3 regions of the Nocardia sp. NPDC058480 genome follow, and region 1 is predicted to be linked to each of the others. Evidence: riboswitches for the same ligand, from Rfam matches in the RefSeq annotation. Region 1 holds a riboswitch; each other region holds the start of a gene.
What was found. A riboswitch is a leader RNA that binds a small molecule or an ion and turns the genes downstream of it on or off. The one in region 1 is predicted to bind cobalamin.

Region 1 (6,245 bases):
CGACTCGGCGAAATCGGTCCCCGCTGCGGCGGCCTCGGCGAGATCCACGCCGCCCAGCGCGGTCGGCGTGCACACGATGCCCTGCGATACCTCACCACGCAAACGCACCGCCTTCACCCGATTGCGCTGCGAGCCCGCGAGTTTCCCGGTCAAGCCGAGCTCAGCGATCAGCTCCTCGGGTAGCACCGACTGTTCCGGAATGTAGACCGCGTGATCCCCCGTCGAGAACTGACCCTTCGCGACCACCGCCCGGTACAACCCGACCTGGGCCAACTCGAGCCGATCGGCATTCGGATGCGGAACAACGACGAGCCGCTCGGCCGTCACCTGCAGTGTGGACATGGGAACCCCCTCATAGTGAGAAGGCAAGGGTACGAGATGTTTCCGGCATCGTCGATCGAGTTTCGTTCGGCCGCCGACGCGGATCAGGGAGCGGTCGTCGCCTCGTCGATATCGATGCGATAGCCGTGGTCGGTGGCGACGACATCGGTGACGGGTCCGCGTGGACGGCCGCATCGGCGGTCGCACCCCGACCAGTGCTGGCGACCTGTCACGGTGACGGCGTCGGCCGCAACCAGTTCGTTCCGCACCGGCTGCTCGGAAGCCTCAGGCGCGGTGACGTTCTCGGCGGGCAGCACGTTCCCCGGATCGGTGGGTGCGGTGGTGCTCTCGGCCGACCGCACGGTGACTGCTGAGGCGTCGGCCCGATCGGGAAGGACACGGTCGGATTCGACGGCGGCGGCCAGGTCGGCCCGGACATCGGTGCGTGACTTCGCGCAACCGGGGCGCCCGGCGCAGGCGCTGACCTGCAGCCACGGGGAATTCGCGTCGAAGATCAGGCCCATCGGCGCGAGCACTCGCACCACCGTTTCGGCGGGTCCCTCGTCCAGGTCGGTGATCACCAGGCTGCGCCACGGGGTGACGAAGACGGGTCGTTCGACAGCGGCCAGGAATTCGGCCGTTCTGGCCGACAAGGTGCCGAGCGGTATCCCCGCGCCGAGTGTGACGAGGCCGTTCTCCTGGTCGAGCCATCCGATCGGAACAGCGTGTGTCGCACCGAGTTCGAGAGGTGCACCGACGGGGGAGCGGTCCAATGTCCGCACCACCGATTCGACCCCGCCCGGAATTTCGTGCAGTCGCCACTGTCCGGAATCGCTGGTTCCCCGTAGATCGAGAAAGCCGCGCGCCGCGTCGAGCATCACGTCGATCGCCTCGCCCGCGGTGACCCGAATTCCGGTGTCGGCGCCCGCCAGCAGCAGGGCGAACTCGTCGTCGCCCACCGCGTGAACGCCGATGTCGCCGTGCAGCGTGCTCACATCGCCGCGTCCGTCGTCGAGGGTGAACAGCACTCGTCCCGGCAGCTCCGCCAGCAGCGGATCGCCGCGCAATCCGGCGTCGAGGTCGACCGCGAGCCCGTGTACGTCCGCGAAACCGCCGACGCGCCCGGACAGTGGGGAGGCCACGATATTGCGCACCCGTTCATGGGTCCGGCTCGGCAACAGTCCCGCCGCCCCCAGGCGTTGCGCGAGTTCGGAGGCGTCACGCACCTGCCGCAGCTGAATGTTGCCCCGCGAGGTCAGCTCGAGATTCCCGTTGCCGAGATCGCGTGCCGCATCGGCCAGCGCCTGCAACTGCGCCGATTCCAACCGCCCGCCCGGCACACGAATCCGCGCCAGCGGCCCGTCGGCCGCCTGATGCAACCGCAGAACCCCTGGACAAGAATCGGGCGCACTCCTGGTCATGATGCTCCAGCCTACGACGCGCCGACTGCGCCCCGAACCCCGCCGTGATCGGCCCAGGGCGGTCCCCGCCCACTCCGGCGAGCGGTCGACCAGCTGCGGCCTGCCTTGCCGGCGCGACGGCGCAGACTCGCGTGACGGTGCGGTTCGGGGGTATTCGCCTAGGGTGAGTGGCGGATCCTTCGCCAGCCGAGCACTGACAGGAGAGCCGCCACATGCTGCGTGAATTCGTGGACAAGCGTGTTGTTCCCGCACTCGACCGGGTCGCGCAGGCGCAGGCACCGGTGGTGAATCGTTACGTCGACTGGTTGGGCCACCGACATCCCGAGGATGCGCCGGTGGAGATCGTGCAGCGGCTGTCACGCCAGTACCTGGTGGTCGTCACCGCCAGCGGCGTCACCGTCGGGCTCACCGCCGCGGTCCCCGGGGTGGGCACCCTGCTCGGTCTGGCCGCGACCGGTGTGGACACCCTCGTGTTCCTCGAGGCGTCGTCGGCGCTGTCGGTCGGTGCGGCCGCGGCGTACGGTCTCGATCCCGACGACCCGAGGCTGGCGCAGCTGGTGTCGAAGGTGGTGCTCGGCGAAGGTGGCACGAAGGTGCTCGAGGAGACCGCGGGCCACAAGAAGGGCCAGTGGCTCTCGGTCGTCACCGACCACATTCCCGGCCTGGCGAGCATGCCCGACTCCCCGGCTAAGCGTTTCATCGTCAACTACCTGGTCAAACGCACGCTGCTGCTGTTCGGCACGCTGATCCCCGCGGGTATCGGTGCGGTCATCGGCGGCGTCGGCAACAACGCCCTCGGCCAACTGGTGATCGCGAACGTGTACCGCAATCTCGGCACCGGCTCCCCGGAGATGGTCGCCGCGGGCACCGGCCGGCCGACGACTTGACCTTCGAGTCACTCGAACCCCGATCATGAAACGGTGCCCGACACCGAGCTGATCACCATCGGAGCTTTCGCCCGCACCTGCGGCCTGAGCGCCAGTGCCCTGCGTTTTTACGCGGACGCAGGCATCCTCGTCCCCGCCGTCGTCGACGACATCACCGGCTACCGCTACTACGCCCCCGAACAGACCGACACCGCCCGCCTGATCCGGCACCTGCGCGCCGTCGACATGCCGCTACCGGCTGTCGCCGCCGTCCTCGCCGACCCAGCCGATGCGGCCGACCTGGTAGACGAGCACCTGGCCGCCATGGACCGTCGCTCGGCCGAGATTCGCACCGCCACGATCGCGGCCCGCGCGGCCATGCGAGTTCACCCGGAATCGCCGAACACCCACGACTCGGTAGACCGGGAAGATCCTCAGCACTCGCCGACCCGAGGCGAGGCATCCGACGCCCTATGGATGAGCGGACCCGCGCTCGCGGCCGCGGTCGACCAAGTCGCGACCGCCACTCTCACCGATCCGACCATGCGGGTACTGGACACGATTCTCTTCGAAGTGGACGCGCAGGAGCTGACGCTCACCGCAACCGACCGCTACCGATTGGCGACCCGCACGCTACACACGACAGGCAAGGCCGCACGGTCATGGACAGCCACCATCGACGCCGCCGACCTTCGATCGGCCGTGTCCTGGCTGCGCCGACAGTATTCCGTGGCTATCGTCGCGACCGCATCAGGTATCGAATTCACCACGGCCGCTGAGGATTCCGGCGGCAACCGGCGTACCGCCGCGCGAGGCCGCGGCGAACGGCCCGGCGACAGGGATCTCGACGCACACGCCGACCGCGTCGACGGCGATGTCGGGCACGGAGCGTCGGGCGTTCGGCTCGGCCAGAAAACCGATGCTGCCCGCCGCCACTGCCGCCGTTCGACCGAGGACTTCCCCGACTATCGAGAAATGCTGGCGGCACTGCCACCGGTCAGCACAAGAGTTGTGCTCGCCCGTGCGGATCTGCTCCATTCGCTGGAAAACGCAGGTTCATCCACGGTGGCGCTCCATGTGTACCCACCGAACGCGGTGTCCATCACAGCCGGCGGCACCCCCGCACGGCTCGCCACCACCGCGGAGACGCCGGACAGACCTGCGAACGCCGAGCCTGCCACGCCCGAGGCCGACCACAGCTGCGTCACTCGACGATCTCTCGCCGCCGAGATCACCGGCCCCTCGATGACCATCCACTTCGCCGTCACCACCCTCTACCCCGCCATCGCAGGCGCGGTCGGCGCCGACGTGATGCTCGACCTCATCGCCCCGGACATGCCCGTGCTGGTCCGTTCCGCCGACGACGGCGACCTGTCGACCCTGGTCATGCCGCGCAAACCCGAACCCACCGAGGAGACCTCCCGATGACCACCGCCGACCCGATCATGACCCGAATCACCCAGGGCGTCACCGACTTCCGGACCGGCGACGCCGATGGTGCCCGCACCACCCTGCTCGAGGTCTGGGCCGACATCGGTCCCGCCGGTGACCCGCTGCACCGATGCGCCCTCGCCCACTACCTGGCCGACGTCTACGACGACCCGGCCGAAGCCCTGGTCTGGGACGTCCGCGCCCTCGACGCCGCCGACGCCCTCACCGACACCCGCCTCAACGACTATCACGCGGGCCTCCAGGTCGCCGGCTTCTACCCCTCCCTGCACCTGAACCTCGCCGACAACTTCCGCCGCCTCGGTGCCTTCCCGGCTGCAACCCGCCACCTCGAAGAGGCCCGCGAACGCCTCGATATCCTCCCGGACGACGACTACGGCGCGCTGATCCGACGCATCGTTCCCGAGATCGCCCTGGCGATCGCGTCCAACGACACCACCCGCCGCCCCACCCCTTGACGACGTCGACCACCCACACGCGCCGCAGGTGGTCGGCGAACGCGTACATCTGGTCGGACACCGACTTCGGCGGCGGCTGTTCGGTCGAGTCGATCATGATCGGCAGCGTCGAGGCGGTCGCCCCGATCGCTGAACACCGCCGCGCAGCGCCGCCGCAGATCAAGATCATCAAGCAATGGTGCAGGAGCGCTCTCGGGTGATGCCCGCGCCATTGCCTGCTGATCGATTGTCCAGCGGTGGGGAGCGGGCTGGAAAGTTGCGGGCGAGGCGGGCCCAGTAGCATCGTCTTGCTCGGCGGGCGACGAGGAAACCGGTGGAAATCCGGTGCGGTCGCGCCACTGTGAACAGCCAGACCCTCTCCGGCGAGCACCGCAACTCCCCGATGGGCGCGTAACCCGAGGAAGGTCTCACCCTGTGATCCTGCTGCTGTCCACCTCCGACACCGACCTGCTGAGCGCTCGCGCGAGCGGCGCCGAGTACCGCTGGGGCAACCCCGCCCGGCTGCTGGTGGAGGATCTGCCGGGACTGCTCGACGGCGCCGACCTGGTGATCGTGCGGATCCTCGGCGGCAAGCGCGCGTGGGAAGAGGGCCTCGACGCGATTCGGGCGAGCGGGGTGCCGATGGTGGCGCTGGGCGGCGAGATCGCGCCCGATGCCGAGCTGATGGAATGCTCGACGGTGCCGGTCGGTGTCGCGGCCGATGCGCACAACTATCTCGCCGCGGGCGGGGCCGAGAACCTGCTCCAGTTGCACAATTTCCTGTCCGACACGGTGTTGCTGACCGGACACGGTTTCGAACCGCCCGCGCAACTGCCCACCTGGGGCGAGCTCGACCGGTCCCCGCGAATCCTCGAACCGCACGCCCCGACCGTCGCCGTCGTCTACTACCGCGCCCAGCACCTGGCGGGCAACACCGCCTACGTCGAGGCGCTGTGCAAGGCGATCGAGGCCAAGGGCGCCCGGCCGCTGCCGGTCTACGCCGCCTCGCTGCGCACCGCCGAACCCGAACTCCTCACCCTGCTCGGCCGTGCCGACGCCCTCGTGGTGACCGTCCTCGCGGCGGGTGGCAGCAAGCCCGCGACCGCGTCGGCCGGTGGTGACGACGAAGCCTGGGATGTGGCCGCGCTCGCCGCCCTCGACGTGCCGATCCTGCAGGGCCTGTGCCTGACCAGTGGCCGCGCGCAGTGGGAGGCCAACGACGACGGCCTGTCGCCGCTCGATGTGGCGACGCAGGTCGCGGTGCCCGAATTCGACGGCCGGATCATCACGGTGCCGTTCTCCTTCAAGGAATTCGACGCAGACGGGCTGTCGGCGTATGTCCCCGATCCCGAACGCTGCGCCCGCGTGGCGGGGATCGCCGTGCGCCACGCCCGCTTGCGCCACATCCCGGCCGCCGACAAGCGGATCGCGATCATGCTCTCGGCCTATCCGACCAAGCACGCCCGCATCGGCAATGCCGTCGGCCTCGACACCCCAGCGAGTGCGATCCGTCTGCTCACGGAATTGCGTACCGCCGGTTACGATCTCGGTGATATCGACGAGATCCCCGGCCTGGTGGAACGCGACGGCGACGCGCTGATCCACGCGCTGATCGCCGCGGGCGGTCAGGATCCGGAGTGGTTGAGCGCGGAACAGTTGGAGGGCAACCCGATTCGCATCGGTGCCACCACCTACACCCGCTGGTTCGAATCCCTGCCCGCGGACCTGGGCGAGGCTGTCGTCGAGGCGTG
Region 2 (6,245 bases), on a different contig from region 1:
ACCATCCGCACCAGAACCTCTCCGCGCCACGTCCCCGACGACATCATCACCGCACCCGGCATCCCCCGAACCCGCACGGGCAAAAAACTGGAAGTCCCCATCAAGAAGCTCCTCCAGGGCGCCGATCCCGCAACTGTCGTGGACCCCAGTGCCGTCGACGACCCCTCTCTACTCGCTTGGTACGGCCAATTCGCCCGAACGAAGCGTCAGGAACGCTGAGCGTGTTACCGGCCGTCCGTCCATAGTCGAACAGCCTGGTCGGCGTGTTACCGATGCAGCGCACCCTCGGACTCGCCCGATATGCGTAGCGTGCGTAACTATGGACACGCTGATCTTCGGTGGTCTGCTGATCACCCTGGTGTTGATCTACCGCGACAGTGTTCGCCGAGCCGTGCTGGCCGCATGGTTCATCACCTTCGTGCTGTGCCTGCTGTTGCTGAAGCTGCACATCACGAGCGGTCTCGGCCTCGGATTGACCTGGTGAGCGCCGTGACCGAGACGGTGACAGTGACCGAGGAGAAGTCCGGTCCGCTCGGCTCGCTGCAATATCTGCTGGCCGTGATCTTCGTGGTCGGCTGGTCCGCGGTGATCTGCGGCGGGTTCGCCGTGCAGTTCATCGACTGGGAGTACCCGTGCCCGCTGTGCATGCTCCAGCGGATGTTCATGGTGCTGGCCGCACTGGGCGGTGCGTTCATCGTGCGCAAGGGCATGAACGGCGTCATCGTGGCGCGCGACTACGCGGTCGGCTGGGGTCTGGCGATAATCGGGTGCGTCGGTGGTGGTTTCACCGCATGGCGGCAGACGATGTTGCACATTCTGCCGGGCGATCCGGGTTACGGCGGCGCCGTCCTCGGCCTGCATCTGTACGTCTGGGCGCTGGTTCTGTATATCGCCGCGATCGCCACCATCGGTGTCGTGACGACCTTTTCGTATCCGACCGCGGCCACGGTCATCCCGCCGTCACTCGCGCTGATCGGCAAGCTGGCGCTGTGGTTCTGCGGTCTGGTGATCGCGGCGAACCTGGTGGTCGTCTTCGGTCTCGAGGGTTTGCACTGGAAGCTGCCCGACGATCCCGCGTGCTACCGATTGTTCTACGACCTCGGCATCCTCGACGGTGGCTGCGTACTTCCCCCGGCGGGATAGCGCCAGGGCGTACCCGGATCGGTCGATCGCCACGCTCGTACCGACGTAGACACGGTGGAAGCGTGGCGATCTCGATCGATGTCTCAGTGGAACAGGGCGGTGAGGTCGACGGTGGCTGCCATGGCGGCGGCGCCCGCGTCGTTGAGGTGCATGCCGTCGCCGCTGTCGAACTCGGGGCGGATGTAGTCGGGGCGCTGGGCGTCGGCCACGGCCCGATCGACGTCGAAGATCGAGTCGAAAACGTCAGTGGTGCGCAGCCATTCGTTGACCGCGTGGCGGGTCGGCTGAGTTTCCAGCAGCGGCATACCGGGGAAGACGCAACCGGCGTACGGGCCGATGGTGGCCGCGTGGATTCGCAGTCCGGCGGCGTGGGCGCGGTCGGCCAGGTCGCGGAAACCGGCGATCAATTCTTCGGTCGTTGCCGAGGGCTGTCCGCCCATCGCGCCGAGGATGAGGTCGTTGATGCCGAAGTTGATCAAAATGTCGGTGACACCGGGGACCTGCAACGCGTCGGAATCGAAACGGCGCAGACCGGATTCGCCGATTTCCTCGGCGGTGAGGCGATTGCCGGCGATGCCGTTGTTCACCACCCAGCCCGTGGTGAGGCGGGCGTTGAGCACGTCGACCGAGCGGCGATTGGCGCTCAGCGTGGTACCGACGCCCTCGAACCAGGAGTCGCCGAACGCGACGGCGACCGGCGTCTGATCGGTGACCAGCACGTCGATTCCGGTGACGAAGAATCGGAACGGAACCTCTTGCGCACCACTGAGTTCCACGTCGCGGGTGTGGTCACCGGAGACGATGTAGGCGATCTCGCCGGGTTGGTGGGAGTAGGTAGCCAGGCCGGTCGAAGTCGCGACATACAGGCTGAGCAGCAGGTCTTCGCCCGCCGCGACCGGCAGGTCGATCGGATCGCTCACGAGTTCGGCGCCCGCGTCGATGGTGACCCCCACCGCGCCGCCGAAGGTGATCTCTCGATCCTCGATGATCGCCGATCCGGTCTTGCGTTGGGCGATGCGTGCGGCCCCGATCCGCAGCGGTGCGTGACCGTAGCGGTTGGTCAAGCGCACGCGTACCGCGTCGCCGCCACCTGTCATGTGCACGACGTGGCGCACAGTCTCGTCACCGAACTCCCGTGACTCGGCGAGCTTGATCTGCTCGTTCGGGTCGATGACGCCGGTCCGGAAGCCCGCGATCCACCTGGTGTTCTGCATGATCTCTCCAATATTTGCCGTGCGGAATAATGCCTACGCATAGGTTTACTCGTAGGTATTCCTCGTGTCAACTATCCGCATGGCAAATATCGGCTAAGCTGGCCTTATGTCCGTGCACGAGCTGTTCGACGACCCCCGCTTCACCATCTCCGGCCTGCTCTTCGAGGCACACAACGGCCTGATCGCCAAGCTGGAGCCGACCTGGAAGGCGCACGGTCTCTCCGGCCTCGACCTCAATGCCCTACTGAGACTGAGTCGCTCCCCGGGGCGCCGCCTACGGATGTCGGATCTCGCCACCCAAACCGAGCTCTCGACCAGCGGCGTCACCCGTCTGGTCGACCGGCTGGCCACCGCGGGACTGGTCGAACGCCAACTCGACCCGACCGACCGCCGCAGCGCCTACGCGGCCCTGACCGATGCGGGCATCCGCCGCCTCGAGCAGGTTCTTCCCGACTACCTCGACGCCCTCGAACAATGGCTCACCGGTCAGCTGACCCCCACGCAACTCGACGGCTTGATCACCGGCCTGCGCGTGATCCGTGACGCCACGAACCCGGCGGCCACCGCCGTGTCCGAGCGGTCCTGAGCGCTCGATGCGACGGATCGATGTCGCAGGGGGACCGGTGACAGCCAGCGCTGAGATTCGCCCCGGGTCCGGTGGGCGGCATTGTTCGACCAGCTCGCGCTTGCGAAGCGCTACTCGGCGCCGGTGAAAGCAGGCGGGTCGGCTTCAGGGGAGTGAATGGTATCGGTGGTGATACGGTGCCGACCCGCCTGCAAACCATTCGTTGTCGGCGTCGGGATGGATTGGCGCCGCCGCTGTGGATAGCGAAGTCCCGCACCGCAACTCGCCGGAATCGTCGCCCCAGGCGCGTGTGTTGCTCCGATCGATGAGCTCGGTACACCGCGGGCCCGGTGTGTATCGGGCCCGCGGTGAGAGGTAGGTCAGGGTAGGGGAACCCAGGTGCCGAAGAACCAGAAGCCGTGCTGCGGTCCGTCGTTCTTGTGATGCTCCGGCTGTTGCTGGGGCCGATGATCCTGGCCCTGCTCGGGCCGCTGCTGATCGTGGCCGCCCGGATCCGCGCTCGCCATGCCCGCAGTAGCGCCGACCACTCCGAGAGCGAGAGTGCCCGCCACCGCGGCCTTGGCCAGTGTCGTTGTCATTCTCATGCGCGTTCCTCCTGATCTTCGATCTCACTGCCGAGATCATCGGCCGGCCGAAGTGCTCGGCCGATAGCTGAATCTTCGCGGCGCAAGTGTCGAGCACGGTGGGACGCGGCTGGGAGTCGGCTGTGTATCGGATCCGGTGTCCGTGCACAGACCCCGGCGCCGACCCTCGATGGAGCCGACGTTGTTACAGTGCACCAGCCGTGGTGTTCGGGAAACCGGTGTGGAACCGGTGCGGCCCTCGCCACTGTGATCGGGAGTTGTGAATCGATCCGGACGACGTCTGTCGTCCGGAGCCACTGGGGCACCTGCCCTGGGAAGGTGGATTCACCGCGCACTATCCCGTCAGCCAGGAGACCGGCCACGGCTACGCAGTACCCCATTCCACGAGGACCTGGAAGGCCGTCTCTTGACCCGCTCTGTTTTCGCGCGCCTACGTTCCGGCGCGTTGCTCGCCTGCGCGATCGTTGTCACCGGTTGCGGTGTGCAACCCCTCTCCGACGCGGGCGGCGCAGCTGTTGTCGCCCGCGTGAACTGTGGGATCGACGTTGCCGTCGATGGCCCACCGCAGCGGATCTACGCGGCGTATCAGCCGTCGATCGAGATCGCGCACGCGCTCGGTGTCACCGATCGGCTGGTGGGTACGGCATTTCTGGACTCCGCCGTGCTTCCGGAGTATGCCGACGCGCAGGCGCGCGCACCCTACGTCGAGAAGCTGCCGAGTCGCGACGAACTGCTCGCCCAGCGACCCGACTTCGTGATGTCGGGTTTCAACGGGGTGTTCGCCTCCTCAGCGCAGAACAGCGTCGGTACCAGGGCAAGCCTGCACGAATTGGGTGTGCGCACCTGGGTGCTGAGTCCACTGTGCCCGAGCGCCGACGGACTCGCCGATGAAGCGATCGACCCCGACACCGTGCGCTTCGACAACGTGTACGCCGACCTGCGCGATCTCGGTGCCCTGTGGGGGACCTCCGAGCGCGCCGACGAGGTTGTCACGCAGCTGAGTTCGCGCATCGACGCGGTCCGCGCGAAGGTCGGCAACGCCGGGAAACCGCGGGTCGCGGTCGTCACGCCCAAAGACGACGGCTCTTATACCGTGGCAGGCGGCATCGACTTCATCACCCAGATCATCGAGGCCGCAGGTGGAGTGAACGCCTTCGCCGATCTCACTGTGAAGCGCAACGTGCCCGTCGGCGCGGAAGAGCTCATCGCCCGTGACCCCGACATCATCCTGACCAGCCTGTGCTGCAAGGCGACCTACACGCGCACCGACGCTCAGCCCCAGGTCGACAAGATCGTCGGAAACCCGGCATTCGCGAATCTGGCGGCCGTGCGGAACGCGACCGTGCACCCGTTCCTGTTCGCCGACCGCGCGGCAGGCGTGCGGATCGCGCACGCGACCGAACTGGTCGCCGCATTGATCCATCCCGAGCTGTTCCGGCGGTGACGCGCACCGCTCGCGGCACCGGTCTGATCCTGGCCGGCGCCGCGCTGGCGGCTGCCTGCGTCGCGTCCATCCTGATCGGTTCACACCCGCTCACCCTCGACCAGGCCGTGGTCGCGTTCACCGATTTCCAGGGGACCGACACCGACCGGGTCGTGCGCTACATCAGGCTGCCGAGAACTGTCGCGGGCCTGCTCGCGGGTGTCGCGTTGGCGCTGGCAGGCGCGGTGATGCAGGGGCTCACCCGCAACCCACTGGCCGGGCCGGGCCTGCTCGGCATCAACGCGGGTGCGTCGCTGGCGATCGTGATCGCGATGGGTACGTTCGGCCTCACGGCGACGGGCGGCTTCATCTGGTTCGGCTTCCTCGGCGCCGCGATCGCCGCCGCGTTCGTCTACACGCTGGGATCGTTGGGGTTCGGTGGCGCGACCCCGGTGAAACTCGCGCTCGCGGGCGCCGCCTGCACCGCGCTGTGTGGGTCGATCACCACGGCGATCACCCTGCTCGACCGGACGCTGTTCGACAACTTCCGATTCTGGGTGGTCGGCTCGTTGGCTCGCGCCGACATCGAATCCGTATGGCAGACAGCACCGTTCATCGCTGCCGGGTTGTTGCTGGCGGTAGTGGTGGCCCGGCCGTTGAACGCCGTCGCCATCGGTGACGACCTGGCGCGCACGCTCGGCACCCGACTGGTCGCGACGCGGGCGACCGGTGCGCTGAGCGTGGTGCTGCTCGCAGGCTCAGCAGTCGCCATCGCCGGGCCGGTCGCCTTCATCGGCTTGGTGATCCCGCACATCGCCCGATTCTTCGCCGGACACGACTACCGGTGGATTCTGCTCTGGTGTGCGCTGCTCGGCCCGACGCTGCTGTTGGTGGCCGACATTCTCGGACGGATGCTGGCGCGGCCACAGGAAATCCAGGTCGGCATCATCACCGCCTTCGCGGGCTCGCCGTTCTTCCTCTTTCTCGTGCGCAATCGAAAGGTGGCCACACTGTGACGCTCACCGAGCGCAGCATGCTGCCCAGCGGCACGCTGTTGCTGCGAACACCCGACCGGCGCATCGTCTTTCGCGTCGGGAAACGGTCCGCGGTCCTGACCGTGCTGATCACCGCGGCCGCGTTGACGGTGGCGGCGTGGTCACTCACGATAGGCTACTACCCGCTCACAGTCGCTGACGTGATGCGTGTCCTCGGTGGCGGTGGCACGCTCATCGAGTACGACGTGGTGGTGGCCGACCGGTTGCCGCGTGTGCTCACCGGGCTGTGTGTCGGCGCGG
Region 3 (6,245 bases), on a different contig from region 1:
AACTCCGGGATCGGCGGTGGCCACTGCCCCGGGCGAGAACATGGCGCCCGGGGCAGTGGCCTGTCCCGACTCTCAGATCACCGCAGCGCTGCCGCGGCTGTCACCAAGTTGCGCAACGACGCCTCCACCTCGACCGGCCCGCGGGTCTTGAGACCGCAGTCCGGGTTCACCCAGAGGCGTTCGGCAGGTACCGCTTTCAGCGCGGCGGCCAGGGAGACCGTGATCTCTTCGACCGACGGCACCCGCGGCGAGTGGATGTCGTAGACGCCCGGCCCGACGCCGAGCGCGAAACCGGCCGCGTTCAGATCGTCGAGAACCTCCATGTGCGAGCGCGCCGCCTCGATCGAGGTGACATCGGCGTCCAGGCCCGCGATCGCCGAGATGACCTCGCCGAACTCCGAGTAGCACAGGTGGGTGTGCACCTGGGTGGTGTCAGCGACGCCCGCGGTGGCGAGGCGGAACGAATCCACCGACCACCGCAGGTACGCGGGCTGTTCGGCGGCACGCAGTGGCAGCAGCTCGCGCAGGGCGGGCTCGTCGACCTGGATGATCCGCGCGCCCTGGGCTTCCAGGTCGACGGTCTCGTCCCGGATGGCGAGCGCGACCTGGCGGGCCGACTCACCCAGCGGCTGGTCGTCGCGGACGAACGACCACGCCAGGATGGTGACCGGGCCGGTGAGCATGCCCTTGACCGGCTTGGTGGTCAGCGACTGGGCGTAGCCGATCCAGGACAACGTCATCGCCTCGGGCCGGGTGACGTCGCCGAACAGGATCGGCGGGCGCACGCAGCGAGTGCCGTAGGACTGCACCCAGCCCGCCTCGGTGACGGCGAAACCGTCGAGCAGTTCGGCGAAGTACTGCACCATGTCGTTGCGTTCGGGTTCGCCGTGCACCAGCACGTCGAGGCCGAGTTCTTCCTGCAGGGTGATCACGTCGGCGATCTCGGCCCGCATCCGCCGCACATATTCGCACCTGTCGATCTCGCCCTTGCGCAGCGCGGCGCGGGCCAGCCGGATGGTCGAGGTCTGCGGGTAGGAGCCGATGGTGGTGGTCGGCAGCACCGGCAGGTCGAGGTGATCGCGTTGCAGGACGCGACGCTCGTCGGCGGGGGAGCGGGTCAGGTCGTTGTCGTCGAGCGCGGCCAATCGAGCCCGGACCTGGTCGTTGTGCAGGCGCGGGTCGCTCCGGCGGGAGTCGGCGGCGGCGCGGGCCGCACCCAGTTCGTCGGCGACGGTGTCGACACCGGCGGTGAGGGCGGTGGCCAGGACTCGCACCTCGCCGACCTTCTCGGTGCCGAACGCCAGCCACGAGCGCAGCCGCTCGTCCAGTCCGGTCTCGGGAGTCAGCGAATACGGCACGTGCAGCAGCGAGCACGAACTCGACACCGCCACCGCGTCGGCGCTGCCGAGCAGGGAGCCGAGGGTGGCGAGGGCGGCGTCGAGGTCGGCACGCCAGATATTGCGGCCGTCGACCACGCCCGCCACCACCAGCTTGCGAGCCAGAGCGGGCAGCGCCGCGACCGCCGAGATATCGGTGCCCGCGGTGAGATCGAGCGCGACACCCTCGATCTCGGTCTCGGCCAGCACCGCCAATGCGGCATCGGGGTGCCCGAAGTAGGTGGCGACCAGGATCGCGGGCCGGTTCTGCGCGGCCGAGAGCACGCTGTAGGTCTGGCCGACCAGGGCGATCTCCGCCTCGGTCAGGTCGGTGACCAGCACCGGCTCATCGATCTGCACCCACTGCGCGCCCGCGTCCGCCAGTTGGGCCAGCAGGTCCAGGTACAGCCCCAGCAGCTCGGGCAGCCGCTCCAGCGCGGCGCCGTCAGCGGCCTTGGCGAGTTTCAGGAAGGTGATCGGACCGATCACCACCGGACGCGCGGGCACACCGAGCTCGATCGCCTCGTCGAGTTCGGTCAGCAGCTTGCCGGGATGCAGCGAAAAGGTGGTGGCCGCGTCGATCTCGGGCACCAGGTAGTGGTAGTTGGTGTCGAACCACTTGGTCATCTCCAGCGGCGCGACCGTGTCGGTGCCACGCGCCGCCGCGAAATAGCGATCGAGCGGATCGGCGATCCCGGCCACGCGCGGCGGCAGTGCGCCGAGCAGTTCAGCGGTGTCGAGCATCTGGTCGTAGTAGGAGAAGGTGCCCACCGGCACCGAATCCAGTCCCGCCGCGGCCAGTTCGGTGAGCTGGGCGCGACGGAGCTGACGGCCGACCGCGTGCAAGTGCGCGGCATCGGCACGGCCCGCCCAGTAGGACTCGGTGGCGCGCTTGAGTTCCCGGTTCGGGCCGACGCGCGGTAGGCCGAGAACCGTTGCGGTGAAAGGAGTATGCGAAACAGTCACGGAGATTCTCCAGTGTCGTGCAGGGAGAGCCGTCGCCTTTTCGCGGGCACACGCCACCCGGCCGGACCAGGTCGCGAAAGGTGCGACGAGTAGGCATCGGTGGTCCGCGCGCCCGATCCACGAGGCGGTGGCCGCCGGATACGGCGTATCCGGCACAGTCGGCAGGTCTTCGGACTCGCGGGCACCGGTCGTGTGATCGACCGACCTACTGGCCGTCGCTTCCCAGGCATGATGCCCAGTGCTGATGACGGCGGTCGTTCCTGCTCACCGCTGCGGGACAGTCCCGGATTCTCACCGGGTTCCCTCTCACCCGGTGCGGAACATGATCCGCACCCGGGTTTCGACACCTGTGCGGGAGGTCGGGGCTCCGACTCTTCCACCGCGCAGGCGAACCAGCTGCGTGCCCAGCATAGGCCCTCAACGCCGGGCGCGGGTCACCGCCCCGTGGTGAACAGCGCCGTGACCTGCGGTTGCGCCCACGTTGTCCACGCGCACCGCAGGCCGCTCCCCGCGGTGAGATGTGACGGCCTGATGAACGCAACTTCGCAGGTAGGCGGGTGTGCGGTGTGAAGATTGCTGCGAAGCCACCTTGCGTGTCCGTCCCCGGCTCATGGCCGGGTACCGTAGGCCAATGTTCTCGAAAGTCTTGGTCGCAAATCGTGGTGAGATCGCTATCCGTGCCTTCCGCGCGGCCTACGAACTCGGCATCGGAACGGTCGCGGTGTTCCCGTACGAGGATCGCAACTCCGTGCATCGCCTCAAGGCGGCCGAGTCGTATCAGATCGGCGAAGAGGGCCACCCGGTTCGCGCGTATCTGTCGATCGAGGCGATCATCGACGCCGCGGTGGCCGCAGGCGCCGACGCGATCTACCCCGGCTACGGATTCCTGTCGGAGAACCCCGACCTCGCCGCGGCCTGTGCCGCCGCGGGCATCACGTTCATCGGCCCCACTGCCCAGATCCTCGAGATGGCGGGCAACAAGGCCACGGCGATCGCCGCGGCCAAGGCGGCCGGCCTGCCGACGCTGAAGTCCAGCGAACCCTCGGCCGACATCGACGAATTGCTCACCGCCTCGGCCGAACTCGAATACCCGATCTTCGTCAAGGCCGTCGCCGGTGGTGGCGGTCGTGGCATGCGCCGGGTCGCCGCGCCCGAGCAGTTGCGTGAGTCGATCGAAGCGGCCTCGCGCGAAGCGGAGTCGGCGTTCGGTGACCCGACGGTGTTCCTCGAGCAGGCGGTGGTGAATCCGCGCCACATCGAGGTGCAGATCCTGGCCGACCAGCACGGCAATGTGATGCACCTGTTCGAGCGGGACTGTTCGTTGCAGCGCCGCCACCAGAAGGTGATCGAGCTCGCGCCCGCCCCGAACCTGTCTCCGGAACTGCGCGAGCGGATCTGCGCCGACGCGGTGGCGTTCGCCCGCCAGATCGGTTACATCAACGCGGGCACCGTGGAGTTCCTCCTGGACGAGCGTGGCAACCACGTGTTCATCGAGATGAACCCGCGCATCCAGGTGGAGCACACGGTCACCGAGGAGATCACCGACGTCGACCTGGTGCAGTCGCAGCTTCGGATCGCCGCCGGTGAGACCCTCGCGGACCTGGGCTTGAGTCAGGAAACGGTGCAGATTCGCGGTGCCGCGCTGCAGTGCCGCATCACCACCGAGGACCCGGCCAACGGATTCCGCCCCGACACCGGCCGCATCACCGCCTACCGCACGCCGGGTGGCGCGGGCATCCGTCTCGACGGTGGCGCGAACCTGGGCGCGGAGATCGGCGCCTACTTCGACTCCATGCTGGTGAAGCTCACCTGTCGTGGTCGCGACCTGCCCGCCGCCGCCGCGCGCGCCCAGCGCGCGCTCGCCGAATTCCGTATTCGTGGCGTGACGACCAACATTCCGTTCCTGCTGTCGGTGCTCGACGATCCCGATTTCCAGGCGGGCCGGGTGACCACCTCGTTCATCGACGAGCGTCCCGAGCTGCTCACCTCGCGCGGATCGGCCGACCGTGGCACCAAGATCCTGACCTATCTGGCCGACGTCACCGTCAACAAGCCCAACGGCGACCGCCCGACCACGGTGTACCCCTACGACAAGCTGCCCGCCGTCGACCTGACGCTGCCGCCGCCGGACGGTTCGCGCCAGCGGCTGCTCACCCTCGGACCGGAGGGTTTCGCGCGTGCGCTGCGCGAACAGAAGGCGCTCGGCGTCACCGACACCACCTTCCGTGACGCGCACCAGTCGCTGCTGGCGACCCGCGTGCGCACCAACGGTCTGCTCGGTGTGGCGGGACACGTCGCGCGGCTGACCCCGGAGCTGCTCTCGATCGAGGCGTGGGGCGGCGCGACTTACGATGTGGCACTGCGGTTCCTGCACGAGGACCCGTGGGAACGCCTGGCCGCCTTGCGGGAAGCCGTGCCGAACATCTGCCTGCAGATGCTGCTGCGCGGTCGCAACACCGTCGGCTACACGCCCTACCCCGAACAGGTCACGCGCGCTTTCGTTTCCGAAGCCGCTACGACCGGTATCGATATCTTCCGCATCTTCGACGCACTCAACAACGTCGACCAGATGCGTCCGGCGATCGACGCGGTCCGCGAAACCGGTACTGCCGTAGCCGAAGTCGCCCTGTCCTACACCGGTGACCTGCTCGACCCGAACGAGTCGCTCTACACCCTCGACTACTACCTGAAGCTGGCCGAACAGATCGTCGACGCGGGCGCGCATGTCCTCGCGATCAAGGACATGGCCGGTCTGCTGCGCGCCCCCGCGGCCGCGAAACTCGTTACCGCACTGCGCAGTAACTTCGATCTGCCGGTGCACGTGCACACCCACGACACCCCCGGCGGACAGCTGGCCACCTACCTGGCGGCCTGGCAGGCCGGTGCCGACGCGGTCGACGGCGCGTCCGCGGCCATGGCGGGCACCACGAGTCAGCCCGCGCTGTCGGCGATCGTGGCCGCCACCGCGCACACCGATCACGACACCGGCCTGAACCTGCAGAACGTGTGCGATCTCGAGCCGTACTGGGAGGCGCTGCGCAAGGTCTACGCGCCGTTCGAGTCGGGTCTGCCCGCGCCGACCGGTCGGGTGTACACCCACGAGATCCCCGGTGGTCAGCTGTCGAACCTGCGTCAGCAGGCGATCGCGCTCGGCCTGGGTGACCGGTTCGAAGAGGTCGAGGCCAAGTACGCGGCCGCCGACCGGCTGCTCGGCCGCCTGATCAAGGTGACCCCGTCGTCGAAGGTCGTGGGTGACCTCGCGCTGGCCCTGGTCGGCACCGGAGTCGACATCGAAGATTTTGCCGCCGATCCGGGCCGCTTCGACATCCCCGATTCGGTGATCGGCTTCCTGCGCGGCGAGCTCGGCACCCCCGCGGGCGGCTGGCCCGAGCCGTTCCGCAGCAAGGCACTGGCGGGGCGCAACGAACCCAAGCCCGAGACGCCGCTGAGCCCGGCTGACCAGAAGGCACTCGACGGCTCGTCCGCCGAGCGCCGCGAAACGCTGAACCGGCTGCTGTTCCCCGGCCCGACCGCCGAGTTCAACAACCATCGCGAGAAGTACGGCGACACCACCGGGCTGTCGGAGAACCAGTTCTTCTACGGCCTGCGCCGCGGCGAGGAACACCGCGTGCAGCTGGAGAAGGGTGTCACCCTGCTCATCGGCCTCGAAGCGATCTCCGAGCCCGACGAGAAGGGCATGCGCACGGTGATGTGCATCATGAACGGGCAGTTGCGCCCGGTCGCGGTGCGGGACCGTTCGGTTGCCTCCGAGGTGCCCGCGGCCGAGAAGGCCGACAAGAACAACGCAGGCCACATCGCGGCACCGTTCGCCGGTGTGGTCACCCTGGCGGTGTCGGAGGGCGATGAGATCCACGCCGGTGACACCGTCGGCACCATCGAGGC

Region 2: linked by a shared signal. The riboswitch ahead of ACFWO8_RS13190 (ABC transporter substrate-binding protein) and the one ahead of cobN (cobaltochelatase subunit CobN) in region 1 are both predicted to bind cobalamin.
Region 3: linked by a shared signal. The riboswitch ahead of metE (5-methyltetrahydropteroyltriglutamate--homocysteine S-methyltransferase) and the one ahead of cobN (cobaltochelatase subunit CobN) in region 1 are both predicted to bind cobalamin.

The regions. Positions count from the first base shown of each region.
Region 1 is NZ_JBHXMN010000006.1:337,032-343,276, reverse strand. It holds gene ACFWO8_RS18085 (RNA ligase (ATP)) at 1-342, opposite strand, end outside; gene cobG (precorrin-3B synthase) at 426-1,742, opposite strand; gene ACFWO8_RS18075 (hypothetical protein) at 1,955-2,629, shown strand; gene ACFWO8_RS18070 (MerR family transcriptional regulator) at 2,663-4,036, shown strand; gene ACFWO8_RS18065 (hypothetical protein) at 4,033-4,515, shown strand; cobalamin riboswitch at 4,767-4,894, shown strand; gene cobN (cobaltochelatase subunit CobN) at 4,930-6,245, shown strand, end outside.
Region 2 is NZ_JBHXMN010000004.1:318,672-324,916, reverse strand. It holds gene ACFWO8_RS13220 (acetoacetate--CoA ligase) at 1-219, shown strand, start outside; gene ACFWO8_RS13215 (DUF5993 family protein) at 320-484, shown strand; gene ACFWO8_RS13210 (disulfide bond formation protein B) at 481-1,143, shown strand; gene ACFWO8_RS13205 (GDSL-type esterase/lipase family protein) at 1,227-2,357, opposite strand; gene ACFWO8_RS13200 (MarR family winged helix-turn-helix transcriptional regulator) at 2,464-2,943, shown strand; gene ACFWO8_RS13195 (hypothetical protein) at 3,303-3,527, opposite strand; cobalamin riboswitch at 3,712-3,905, shown strand; gene ACFWO8_RS13190 (ABC transporter substrate-binding protein) at 3,934-4,971, shown strand; gene ACFWO8_RS13185 (FecCD family ABC transporter permease) at 4,968-5,966, shown strand; gene ACFWO8_RS13180 (FecCD family ABC transporter permease) at 5,963-6,245, shown strand, end outside.
Region 3 is NZ_JBHXMN010000015.1:54,827-61,071, forward strand. It holds gene metE (5-methyltetrahydropteroyltriglutamate--homocysteine S-methyltransferase) at 78-2,342, opposite strand; cobalamin riboswitch at 2,485-2,694, opposite strand; gene ACFWO8_RS26975 (pyruvate carboxylase) at 2,974-6,245, shown strand, end outside.